2 regions of the Paenibacillus sp. VTT E-133280 genome follow, and region 1 is predicted to be linked to the other one. Evidence: riboswitches for the same ligand, from Rfam matches in the RefSeq annotation. Region 1 holds a riboswitch; the other holds the start of a gene.
What was found. A riboswitch is a leader RNA that binds a small molecule or an ion and turns the genes downstream of it on or off. The one in region 1 is predicted to bind cyclic di-AMP.
Positions count from the first base shown of each region.

Region 1 (5,840 bases):
GTCAGTGAAGGAAAGTCAGATATAGGTCTGATCGCATCCTCTATTCAAGAGCCTGGACTGCGCTGTATTTCTTTGTTTGAGGATCAGCTTCGACTGGTTGTCTCTGAGCATCATCCTCTGAATTATGCTTCTAAGCTAACCATGAATGATCTGTCCCGACTGCCGATGATCCTCTTCTCCAAAGGCACCTGGTACCGCCGTCTAACAGACGATCTGTTCCAGCGCTGCGGGATTGATCCGGACGTACGTATGGAGATTGACTCCTTCGAAGCCATCGTGCGGCTGCTGCCGACAGTCAATGTGGCAGCCTTACTGCCCAAGTCTTATCTGCGTCCGCAGCTGTTAAACGGCGGTGGGCTGGTATCTCTGCATATTAAGGAGCTGGAGCAGACTCAGCGAACTACCTGTCTGATTTACCGTGACGATGGAAGCCTGAGCACAGCGGCCCGCAGCCTCGTGCAGGTCACAGAAGAGATGTTTCTGACGGAACGAGAGGTATAGTACATACCTCTGCGTGCAATCTTAATTAAAAAAATCCCTCCGTCCTATGTAAAGGACGGAGGGATTATCTATTTAATCCTGGTTTACAACTTCATCCTCAAATCGATCAATACTTTCATTAGAACCAATGAGTACCATAACGTCTCCCTCACTCAGATGATCATGTGCCGTTGGAGCCACTATTATTCCACTTTCCCGGTTCAGGGCAACAATACTGCAGCCATATTTTGCTCTTGTATTTAAATCTGATAAGCTTTTCCCGTTCATGCAAGACGGAACGGTTAGCTCGACGATTTTATAATCCTTGGAAAGTTCAATATAATCCAGCAAATTGGGTGTCACGAGCTGATGCGCTACACGAATGCCCATATCCCGCTCTGGAAAAATAACCCTGTCCACACCCAGCCTAGACAACGCACGACCATGAAGGATCGAGATCGCCTTGGCTACTACTTGCTTGACTCCGATCTCTTTTAACAATATCGCCGCCAGAATGCTTCGTTCCATATTGTCACCAATCGCAACAATCCCACAGTCAAAGTTCCGTACGCCAAGCGAGCGCATAATTCCTTCATCTGTAGCATCAGCCACTACCGCATGCGTCAGATGATCGCTCATATCCTCCACGCGCTCCTCTTGGTGATCGATGCCGAGCACCTCGTAGCCCATTTCCATCAGCTCAAGTGCAAGACTTGAACCGAAGCGGCCTAAGCCGATTACTACAAATTGCTGTGCTTTCATTTCGGATTAACTCCTATCCAATAATTATTTTACCTTCTGGGTGCTTATACAATGGTTTACCCTGTTTTGGTCCTAGCGCATACACTAATGTTAATGGACCCAGGCGACCCGCAAACATCGTCAGACAAATCAGAATCTTGCCGATAACAGACAGTTCAGGTGTAAGCCCCATACTTAGTCCCACCGTAGCAAAGGCTGAGGTCGTCTCAAATAATATTGCTAAGAAATTACTATCCTCTGTTGTGGACAGTAACATTGATACAGAAAGGACCAATAGTAAAGCCAGTAAAGTTAACGTCAACGCTTTATAGATACGCTCCTGCGCCAATCGGTAACGGAACAGCACAACATCTTCACGCCCGCGCAGCATCGCGATTACTGCACCAATCATAATGGTAAAGGTCGTAGTCTTGACCCCGCCACCCGTTGAGCCCGGTGATGCACCAATAAACATAAGGATAACCATAAAGAACTGTGAGGCTTGCCGCAGTCCGGCAATATCCACCGTGTTGGCGCCAGCGGTTCGGGGCGATACAGACTGAAAGAATGCCGATAATATTTTGCCGCCAAAATTCAGATTACCCAGAGTGCGCTGATTTGTAAATTCGAATATAAAAATAACCAAAGCGCCGATAAGAATAAGCCCTGCAGTGGTGGAGAGTACAACTTTGCTATGCAAAGATAATTTACGTTTGACACGAAACTCCACCAGATCCGACATGACAATAAAACCAATCCCGCCAGAGACAATCAGAAACATCACCACGATGTTCACAAGCGGGTCATATACATAATCGGTTAAACTCCGGAAATCCCCGAAAATATCAAATCCAGCATTATTAAACATAGACACCGCATGAAATATTCCAAAATAAATGGCCTTTCCCAGTGGCATATCAAACGCCCAGCGTAAGGACAGAAGCACCGCTGCACAGCCTTCGATGACCAAAGAATAAATAAGTACTCTACGGATCAGTCGAACAATCCCCTCCATAGAGCCTTGGTTCATGGCTTCCTGAAGGATCAATCTGTCCCGCAAGGAAATTTTGCGTTTCATCATCATGGCAAATAAGGTCGCCATTGTCATAAACCCTAAGCCACCAACCTGGATAAGCACCATAATTACGGTTTTCCCAAAAATGGTGAATGTCGTCCCGGTGTCCAGCACCACAAGTCCTGTCACACAGGTGGCCGATGTTGCAGTAAACAACGCATCAATAAAACTCACAGCATTCCCACTGGTACTCGAAATGGGAAGCATAAGCAGCAAGGCTCCAATCAGAATGATCGATGCAAAACCAAGCACCATAATCTGAGGCGGAGAAAGCTTCAGAAACTTTGATTCAGAAACCCTGCGAAACTGTGAAGCCACTACGTCACCCTCTTATCTAAATTTAAAGAATTCCAACAAAAAAAGCACTGGAAAACCAATGCTACCCTTGGTTCCTGCAGTAAATTAGCCTACGAGGTTAGCTGACGGATTCGGACTGTGCAGGCTGCCCTATTCGTTCCTAGAACGAAATTCACCCCTGATGAATAAAGACACCGCCTATGGTGTATACTCATCTTTTCATTACTTCCTGTGGTTCCCCCGTTTTCACCTGAAATTCGGCTATATACAATTGCATACAAATTATATATGTTATTTCGATAAATCACAAAGACACTATTAATGGTGATTCATATGAAAAATGCGGTTTGGAGAGGATGTACCAGTAGGAGTACCTTTTCTCATCACTTTTCCGTGTTTTCCCTGCAATTGCATCGATTTTCATGAAAAATGAAGAAATGATCACTTTAAATTCATGGTATATATTCAGATACCTATTCTATAATATCTCTATTACCCATAAAAAGAATGTACGATGATTTTTGTAACTATCATGGCACTAATACTATAATGGAACATAACATTGTCAATTTACAAGGAGGCGTTACATGAATCCCGTCGGCCAGCCCTTACAGCAACGTGCCCTCTCCAAGAGGCTCATCATCTCGGGCATTATCGGTCTTATTCTATTTATTATGTTTCAGATTGCTCCCTCAGTGCTAAATAGCCCCGTGGGGGAAGATACTACTGTCATCAGCAAGGCGGAAGCCCGCGACAAAGCGATATCATTTGCAGAACAAAAGCTAAACTACACCAAAGCACCAAATGATCAGTGGAATGTACTCTATGATACGGATTCTTCCTTTTATGGTTATATGTCCCGCGAGAAGCTTTTGGAGGACTATACAAAGAAGAAGCTGGATCAACGATATCCTTTTGACATTTTCCGTGTAACACTTAGTCCTTCAGCGGAACAAGAGCCGCTAATCACCGTTGACCTCAATATGTATACTGGCGTGATTGTCGCCTTCAAACAAGGAGTAGAAGGATCATCTGCAGGGTCACCAAGCAATGTATCCACTAGTGCAAAAGAAGAGGACAAGGGAACTGACTTGTCTCTAGCCCAAAAAGAAAATCTTGCCCGACCTTGGCTTCAGGAATGGGGGGTGAATCCCGCCAAATTGCAAATTGAATCAAATACGGGAAACTATGGGCTTGTGTATACAGATCGTTCCGTTCAGGTTGGCGAATCCTTACTACACTATTATTTCGATTTCACTGGCGAACAGGTATCCAGCTTTAAAGCAGGATTCGCCGCTCCAGCCTGGCATACCTCCTATGTAAAGGATCAGACCTCTCTCGCAGAAAAGCTTACTTTATTCGGCTACGGTCTGCCTACTTTAGCTTTAGGAATTCTGGCACTCATCTACAGCATACTTAGAAGAGAACATACTTCCTTTAAGCGCGGAATATTCCTAAGCTCAGCTTATTTTGTAATCATGATGATCAGCACCTATAATATGCTTCCTGAATCCTCCGGCGAAGGACTCGAGGCTCAGATAACTTCCGTCATTATGTTCATCATTTATGCCTTATATAGCCTCCTAATGTCCTCCTTGCTATATTTTTCTTTAGTTGGAGGGGACGGCCTATGGAAAAAAGAAGAGGGGATGAACCCATGGCCTCGCGCTAAAGAGCCTGGCTATGGAAAATATGTGCTGGATAGTATCCGGGCTGGATACGTCTGGGCATTCGTGCTGCTAGGGGTGCAGACCCTTATGTTCATCGTATTATCATTTACCTTGCAGAACTGGTCCACTACTGACGCCACTCAATCTCCTTACAACATGAGATATGCTTGGCTGCTGCCCATCGTTGCATGGCTCGCAGGTTTATCCGAGGAAGCTATTTATCGTTTTTTTGGAATCCCTATGTTGAAAAAAGTATTCCGTAGCACGTTCATTGCTAGCCTGATCACCACGCTGGTTTGGGCGTTTGGCCATACGTTGTATCCGATCTATCCCATCAGTTCCCGTCCCATTGAGCTGACCGTGATCGGTTTGCTCTTTAGCTATATTTTCCTTCGTTACGGCTTTATTGCCGTCATGTTCAGTCACGTCGTGTTTGACAGCATTCTGATGGGCGCTACGCTGATCTTTATGAAGGAAAGCGTGAATGTAGGGGCTGGTATCTTCGCGATTATCATGCCGTTCATAGTGGCCTACATCGTCTATCGGTTTAACCCGCCGCAAAAATCAGAACCTAAGCCGGTTGAACCTACATCTGTAGGTTAAAGAAGTAACGGTGAGACACCCGATCATGAAAAAAGATGTCATAGCAGAAAATCTGCTATGACATCTTTTTATATTTACGTATACATCTTTCCTGCGTTTCTGATGCCTATGATGATGGCTCTTCATCCTTGAGTGCCTCAAGAATTTGACTAGCCAGCTTTTCGCCAATAGAAAGTGATTTGAAATCCTCTATGGAGGCTTCTTTAATTTTCTTTAGCGATCCGAAATGCTTAAGCAGCGCCTTGCGCCGCTTCTCGCCTATACCTGGTATGGAATCCAGTTTAGAAGTAACCATGGACTTCCCACGTTGTTCACGGTGGAAGGTGATGGCGAATCTATGGACCTCATCCTGAATCCGTTGCAACAGATAAAATTCCTGACTATCACGAGCCAAAGCGACGGGTTCCGGCGGATCTCCAACCAAAAGCTGAGCCGTCTTATGCTTATCATCCTTAACGAGACCACAGACCGGAATGAATAACCCCAGCTCGTTCTCCAGAATATCAATCGCTGAAGATATCTGCCCTTTACCACCATCGACTACAATAAGATCCGGTATCGGCAGGTTCTCTTTCAGCACCCGTTCGTACCGACGCCTGATGACCTCGCGCATCGTTCCATAATCATCCGCACCCACTACCGTACGAACCTTATATTTACGATACTCTTTTCGTGCGGGCTTGCCATCAATGAAGACAACCATCGCAGAGACCGGATTAGTCCCTTGAATATTCGAGTTATCGAACGCCTCGATCCGGCTTAAGCGTTCGAGCCCCAAGCTCTCGCCTAAGCTCATTGCAGCACCAGAGGTACGTACTTCATCTCGTTCAATAAGCCGGAACTTCTCGTCGATTGCGACTGTTGCATTTTGGCAGGCCATACCGACCATCTGCTTCTTGAGGCCACGCTGCGGCACTAGTACTTTGGTGCCGAGCCACTCCTGGAGAATAGAGGCGCCACCTGCAGCATCAACA
Region 1 covers NZ_NFUX01000039.1:5,769-11,608, reverse strand. Annotated here, with positions in the region: gene CA600_RS17225 (LysR family transcriptional regulator) at 1-501, shown strand, start outside; gene CA600_RS17220 (potassium channel family protein) at 574-1,242, opposite strand; gene CA600_RS17215 (TrkH family potassium uptake protein) at 1,256-2,551, opposite strand; cyclic di-AMP (ydaO/yuaA leader) riboswitch at 2,685-2,866, opposite strand; gene CA600_RS17210 (CPBP family intramembrane glutamic endopeptidase) at 3,181-4,866, shown strand; gene uvrC (excinuclease ABC subunit UvrC) at 4,973-5,840, opposite strand, start outside.

Region 2 (5,840 bases), on a different contig from region 1:
AATCGCCTCTGGAGAAGCGTTCTCCACACCGATATCTCCTTTGCGGGTTGCGTCCTTCTCCGGAATGAAGGCATGCTTGCAGCCCGGCACCTTTGCAGACACAATCTTGCGGATTCGTTCACCGGCGTGATCCGGGTCCGTAAGAATAATCACCCCTCTACGCTCCATAGCAAGCGCGATCTTCGCAATTACGGTCCGGTCTACAGCCGAGCCCCCTGTTTCGATCGTATCTGCTTCTACAGCGCGTTTAACAGCGACGGTATCACTCTTACCTTCGACGACAATTAGTTCCTTAATCATATCTCTGACTCCTTCCAAAAAAAGCAAAAAAGAAGAGGTTTCGCTCCTCTTCTTTTGGTTAAAGAATGTATAAGTGATGAGCGGTTGCTCTGCGATCAACGAAATGATCATCTGGCGTTCCTTAACGGTTATCATCACTATAGCTTATCAAAGAATAATTTGCAAAAGCTTCAGCCTAGTTTAACTCCGGCTTCACAGGTCCAATCACATAAACGGTTCGTGATTTACGACCGAAATTACGAACATGGCTCAGTGAATCGTAGTAGACATCTACTTTATTGCCCTTAATGGCACCGCCAGTATCTTCTGCTCGGCGGAATCCAAGTCCCTCGATATATACCCACCAGCCAATAGGAATTACATTCGGATCTACAGCAATTGTGCGACCTTCCGTTACGCGTGTTCCGGAAGCCGTTTTGGTACCTATACCTGCCTCTTCTGACGAATAAGCTGTCATGGAGACATTCTTAATCATCTTCTTGTACTCAAAGTCTACGCCAGCCTTGCTTGTGACGTTATTAGTCTTGGCGCTAACTTTAGCCGTTTTTGAAGTGGTGTTTGATTTGGAAGTTGTTGTAGTCTTAGCTACAGCCGGCTTAGGAAGTGCTTTGGTACCAACGGCAATAATCTTATCTTTCGTTACCGTTTGTACTTCCTTACCAATCATGCGCATAGAGGCCAGTTCTCCGTCTTGGTAGATCTTTTCAATATGCTGAATCATGACGCCTGGTTTGCCTGCCTGTGCCACTCTAACTGTTCCCACAGTAAGGGAGGGGTCTGCTGTCTTGATGACTCTGAAGGGTAAGTCAGTTGTTCGCTGTACGGTCTGTTTGTTGATGCGAACAATCTTAACCTCCATGTTTGCAGAAATGGTGGTGTCTAACGAAGGGAAAATCTTATCATGACCTTCTAGGGTAATGCCCATTTTCTCAATTGCTTTACCAATTGTATCCTCGGTCGTATATAACGTTTTTGTTGCTCCATCCGCAGTAAGACTAATTTTCTGCGCACGATTGATAACGACACGGTCACCGTCTTTTATTTCATCACTCAGACCTAAAGATAGTTCATCATGCGGCTGTAGCGAAATTTGCTCTTTCTCCAACACATCACCAAGAAGCGCTTCCCGCGTTTCAAGCGTCTGTGTTTGCCCGTCTATTACTAAAAATAATTGTTTGTTACTTTGACCGTGTACGTACAGCAGAATAAGTAACGCGATAGCGACTGAAATCACGCCTGCAAGTAAAAGCACGCGAGTATTTACTTGCTCCCACCGTAATGCGAAAGACCTGCTGGATGACTGCGAATCATGGGATACTTCTGGTTGGAATACGCCCATTCTCTCCATCCTCCTTACATAGCCCCGTCGTCAATTGTATATCATGAGGACTGAATTCCTTTGACGAAACTATTTGAGATTGTCACAGGACACGCACGTAATAACTTAGCGTCTCCTGCTCATGGATCGCCTGCTCGGCACAGCTACTCCCACCCCTGTTATATAACAGTATGTGGGTAACATTCTATTTATTCAAAAATAAAAAAGCCTAAAAAGAGTTCAACTGAGGACTCTTTCGTGGCTTCTCCAATATCAGAATAGAGAATGCTTGTGCACGAGGTTGCCTCTCTTACTTGCGCTTACGGGGTTAGCTGTCGGGTTCGGACGAAAGAGAGACGCCCTATTTCAGGTCACCCGCTCATGGCGGTTGCCCTTAAATTCACCCCAAAGACCACGTGAAGAAATCAAATACTGTCCTACGGCACGTCTAAACCGTATTTTAAATACAGGCATGCGGCAGGTCAATATTGGTTCCCCCGTTCTCCATACGGAGACTCAGCGAGACGATCCATGAATATATGGCTGTCACTGTAACACAGCTCACATCACTGAAAAGATGATATCCTGTTTTGATGCATGTTGTAAAGGACGATTCAACCACGTTTAAGCAAAAATATGGTTAAAATATTGTAATATTCAGCTGTTTTTATATTAAAAAAGTTTAATATATCGGCCATTCTCTATTTTTCGCCTGTTTTTCTCCCGTTTTCACTCAATCCCAAATCGTTCCAGTGCGTTCGCATACGTTATTTTAGCCAATTCTTCCCATGTTAACCCTTTAATTTCAGCTGCTGCCTCTGCTACCAGCTTCACATGAGCGCTCTCATTTCGCTTTCCGCGGAAGGGGTGCGGAGTCAAATATGGAGCATCGGTTTCGATCAATAATCGGTCTAGAGGGGTCTGCGCAAGTACTTCTTTTGGCACTCTTGCATTTTTGAACGTAATAGGTCCTCCAAAGGATAAATGAAAACCAAGATTCAAGCACATCTTAGCCGTTTCCCAGCTTCCAGAGAACGAGTGCATCACGCCTCCAACCTCATTTGCTTTTTCCTCCCGTAAAATCCGTACAACATCCTCATGGGCATCACGATCATGAATACAAATCGGCATATTCAGTTCGCGGGCTAGTCCAATTTGCTTGCGAAAAACTTCATGCTGCACATCCTTGGGAGAAGTATCCCAGTAATAATCCAGTCCGATTTCACCGATCGCCACCACTTTCTTATGACTGCATAGAGAAGCGATCCAATCGAGATCTCCATCTTTCATATCAATCGCATCCTGAGGATGCCAACCCACTGCCGCATAAATATAATCGTAAGATTCCGCCAGCTTCATCGTTGAGGGAATCGTCTCCCGATTAAATCCGATATTAATCATCTTGCTAACTCCTGCTTCTACAGCACGAGCGATAACTTCTTCGCGATCCTCGTCGAATTGAGGCGCATCCAGATGCGTATGTGTGTCAAACAGATACATTTTAACCTTCACTCCTTGTCAAAAATGCTATATTTTTTTGTATTATTTTGCAAAAATCTCTGCGATAGAAGAAGGCAATCGTGTAAGCACTTTTCTCAACTTATCCTGAGGAAAATAAAGATGATATCTGCCACGGTGAATGCCGCTAATAGAACGTACAATATCGGATACCTCTGAAATTTCCCGCAGATGATCATGCCGATCAAGCAGCAGAATTTGTTTATTGTCAAAAGCTTCTCCCGGACGGAACACATCATAGGGCAGATCTGTCGGAAAATCAATCTCCAAATCATATTCTGGGTGAAGACCCGCTGCCGCAAAACTGCTGCGAATTTCAGTAATCATATCTGTATCGAGATTCTCCATCTCAACGTATTTATACAGTTTACGATGAATAAAACGGGTGCACAAGTCGCTTAGTAGCTCATCTTTTTCAAGCGTCCACTGCATAAAAGCCGTCTGTACCAGTGCTTCATCCAGCATTAAATATTGCTTTACTGTCACCTCACCACGGAACAAATCCTCCAGCGGATTAATCATGAAACTAAAATTGTACCCCTCTTGGAAAAGCTCCTTGGCTCTACGGAAAATTTGTCGCAAGATAATCTCTGAGCTACGTGTCACCGGATGAAAATACACTTGCCAGTACATTTGATAACGCGACATTAAATAATCTTCAATGGCATGCATTCCCGATTCTTTTACAACAACTCGACCATTATAAGGACGCAGCATTCTTAAAATCCGATCAATGTCGATCGTTCCATAGTTTACACCTGTATAGTACGCATCACGCAGCAAATAATCCATGCGATCAGCATCTAGCGGACTTGAAACCAGATTTACAACAATTTCATGCTCATAAGTTTTAGCGATTACTGAGGCTACTTTACGAGGAAAATCCTCCTCCACATCACGCAAGATCTCAGTAATCTCTGTGTCCTCCAGAATAATTCGACAAGTCCAATCCTCATGATTCATTTCAAAGGCTTCTTCTATAGAATGGGAAAATGGACCATGCCCCAGATCGTGCAGCAAAGCCGCACACAAGGTGAGCAGACTTTCTTCAGGAATCCAATCCTTATAACCGCTTCGTTCAAATTGCGAAATAATTCTACGTGTAATTTCGTATACCCCTAGAGAATGAGAAAACCGACTATGCTCTGCGCCATGAAAGGTGAGATACGAGGTACCCAGCTGGCGTATTCGGCGTAAACGCTGAAATTCCTTTGTATTTATTAGTCGCCAAATAATAGTATCCTGCACGTGGATATAATTGTGAACCGGATCTTTGAAAACCTTTTCTTCTGTGAGCGGCTGCTTCATGAGATCAACTCCTTTATTAAATTTAATATGATTTTAACCAATATAAGTATATAATAAGTAATTATGTCGTACTTTGTCGAATGATGACGTTTTTAGTCTTGGTAAATCGACAAAGTTTATTTTTACTTTTTTTTTAGAATTCGCAATTGGTATAGGCAATTCAAAGTTTTAGTGAAAAAGTTCTTAATTCAACCTATGAAAAAAGGTTGACTGTTTTGGGAATCGTTGGTATTATGAATATCATAAAACAGTGAACAATGTCGAATAATGACGTTTTTGGAACATTGAGAGGAGTAACGATTGGTATGATGAAATCAACAGGAATTGTAAGAAAAGTAGACGAACTTGGACGGGTAGTTATTCCCATCGAATTACGCCGTACTCTTGGCATTGGTGAAAAAGACGCACTTGAAATTTACGTTGATGGTGAGCGCATTATGCTTAAGAAATATGAGCCTGCCTGCATTTTCTGCGGCAACGCTGAGAACGTAACTTACTTCAAAGGAAAAATAGTTTGTCATGAATGCATTTCTACTATCCCTACCCCTGTGACAAACTAAAATAAATAGTATATAATAGAACTAATCAAATTGTTAATTCTAACCTTTTCATATCTCCTTGACCTCCCGTGACCGCGGGAGGTATTTTTTTTTCTGCAATCACCTGTGTTTCCCGCTCCAAAAGATGTCTACAAGGATTTACTCCCCCCATGATACCTAATAATGATGGGGAATGCGGTGAGAGCATGAAGTAAACCGAGTTTTTACCATGATCTGGTCTATATTGGGCTTCCTTTTGGGAACCACCTTCAGGCTAGAATCTCGTCAGCTTCGTAATACCCCTCCGCACCTTGTTAACCTCTTAGAATTAGAATCCGTCAATAACACTTACTGCTGCTCCGCTTTATCCAGAAGTGCGTTATAAATATCCCGCTTTGACACACCACGATCAGAGGCTGCTTTTTTCATAGCTTCTTTACGCGGCATATCTGCTGCTTCGTAATGAGCAACATGTTCTTCAATACTTAACTGGCGCCACCAAGCCGATTCCGCCATTTCAGCATCTTCCTTGCTCTCACCTTCAACGACAATGACATACTCACCAAGCGGTGGATGTTCAGCGAGCCAATCCGTACATTCCTCGATCGTCCCACGTAGAAACTCCTCATATCTCTTCGTCAGTTCACGAGCAAGCACAATTCGCCGATTGCCAAATGCTTCATGGAGATGAGCCAGTGTCTTCACCACGCGATGTGGAGATTCGTAGAACAATATAGTCCCTTGCGCCGAACGAAGTGGACTTAATACCGCACGGATATCTTTACGTTCTCGAGGTAAGAAGCCGATAAAGGTGAAAGTAGTCGTAGGCAGACCAGAGGCAATCAATGCTGACAAAG
Region 2 covers NZ_NFUX01000044.1:46,999-52,838, forward strand. Annotated here, with positions in the region: gene rnmV (ribonuclease M5) at 1-300, opposite strand, end outside; gene CA600_RS18880 (3D domain-containing protein) at 476-1,639, opposite strand; cyclic di-AMP (ydaO/yuaA leader) riboswitch at 1,921-2,150, opposite strand; gene CA600_RS18885 (TatD family hydrolase) at 2,348-3,118, opposite strand; gene CA600_RS18890 (HD domain-containing protein) at 3,161-4,444, opposite strand; gene CA600_RS18895 (AbrB/MazE/SpoVT family DNA-binding domain-containing protein) at 4,750-5,004, shown strand; gene rsmI (16S rRNA (cytidine(1402)-2'-O)-methyltransferase) at 5,332-5,840, opposite strand, start outside.
Region 2: it holds a riboswitch for cyclic di-AMP, as region 1 does, so the genes downstream of both, CA600_RS18880 (3D domain-containing protein) here and CA600_RS17215 (TrkH family potassium uptake protein) in region 1, are expected to answer to the same signal.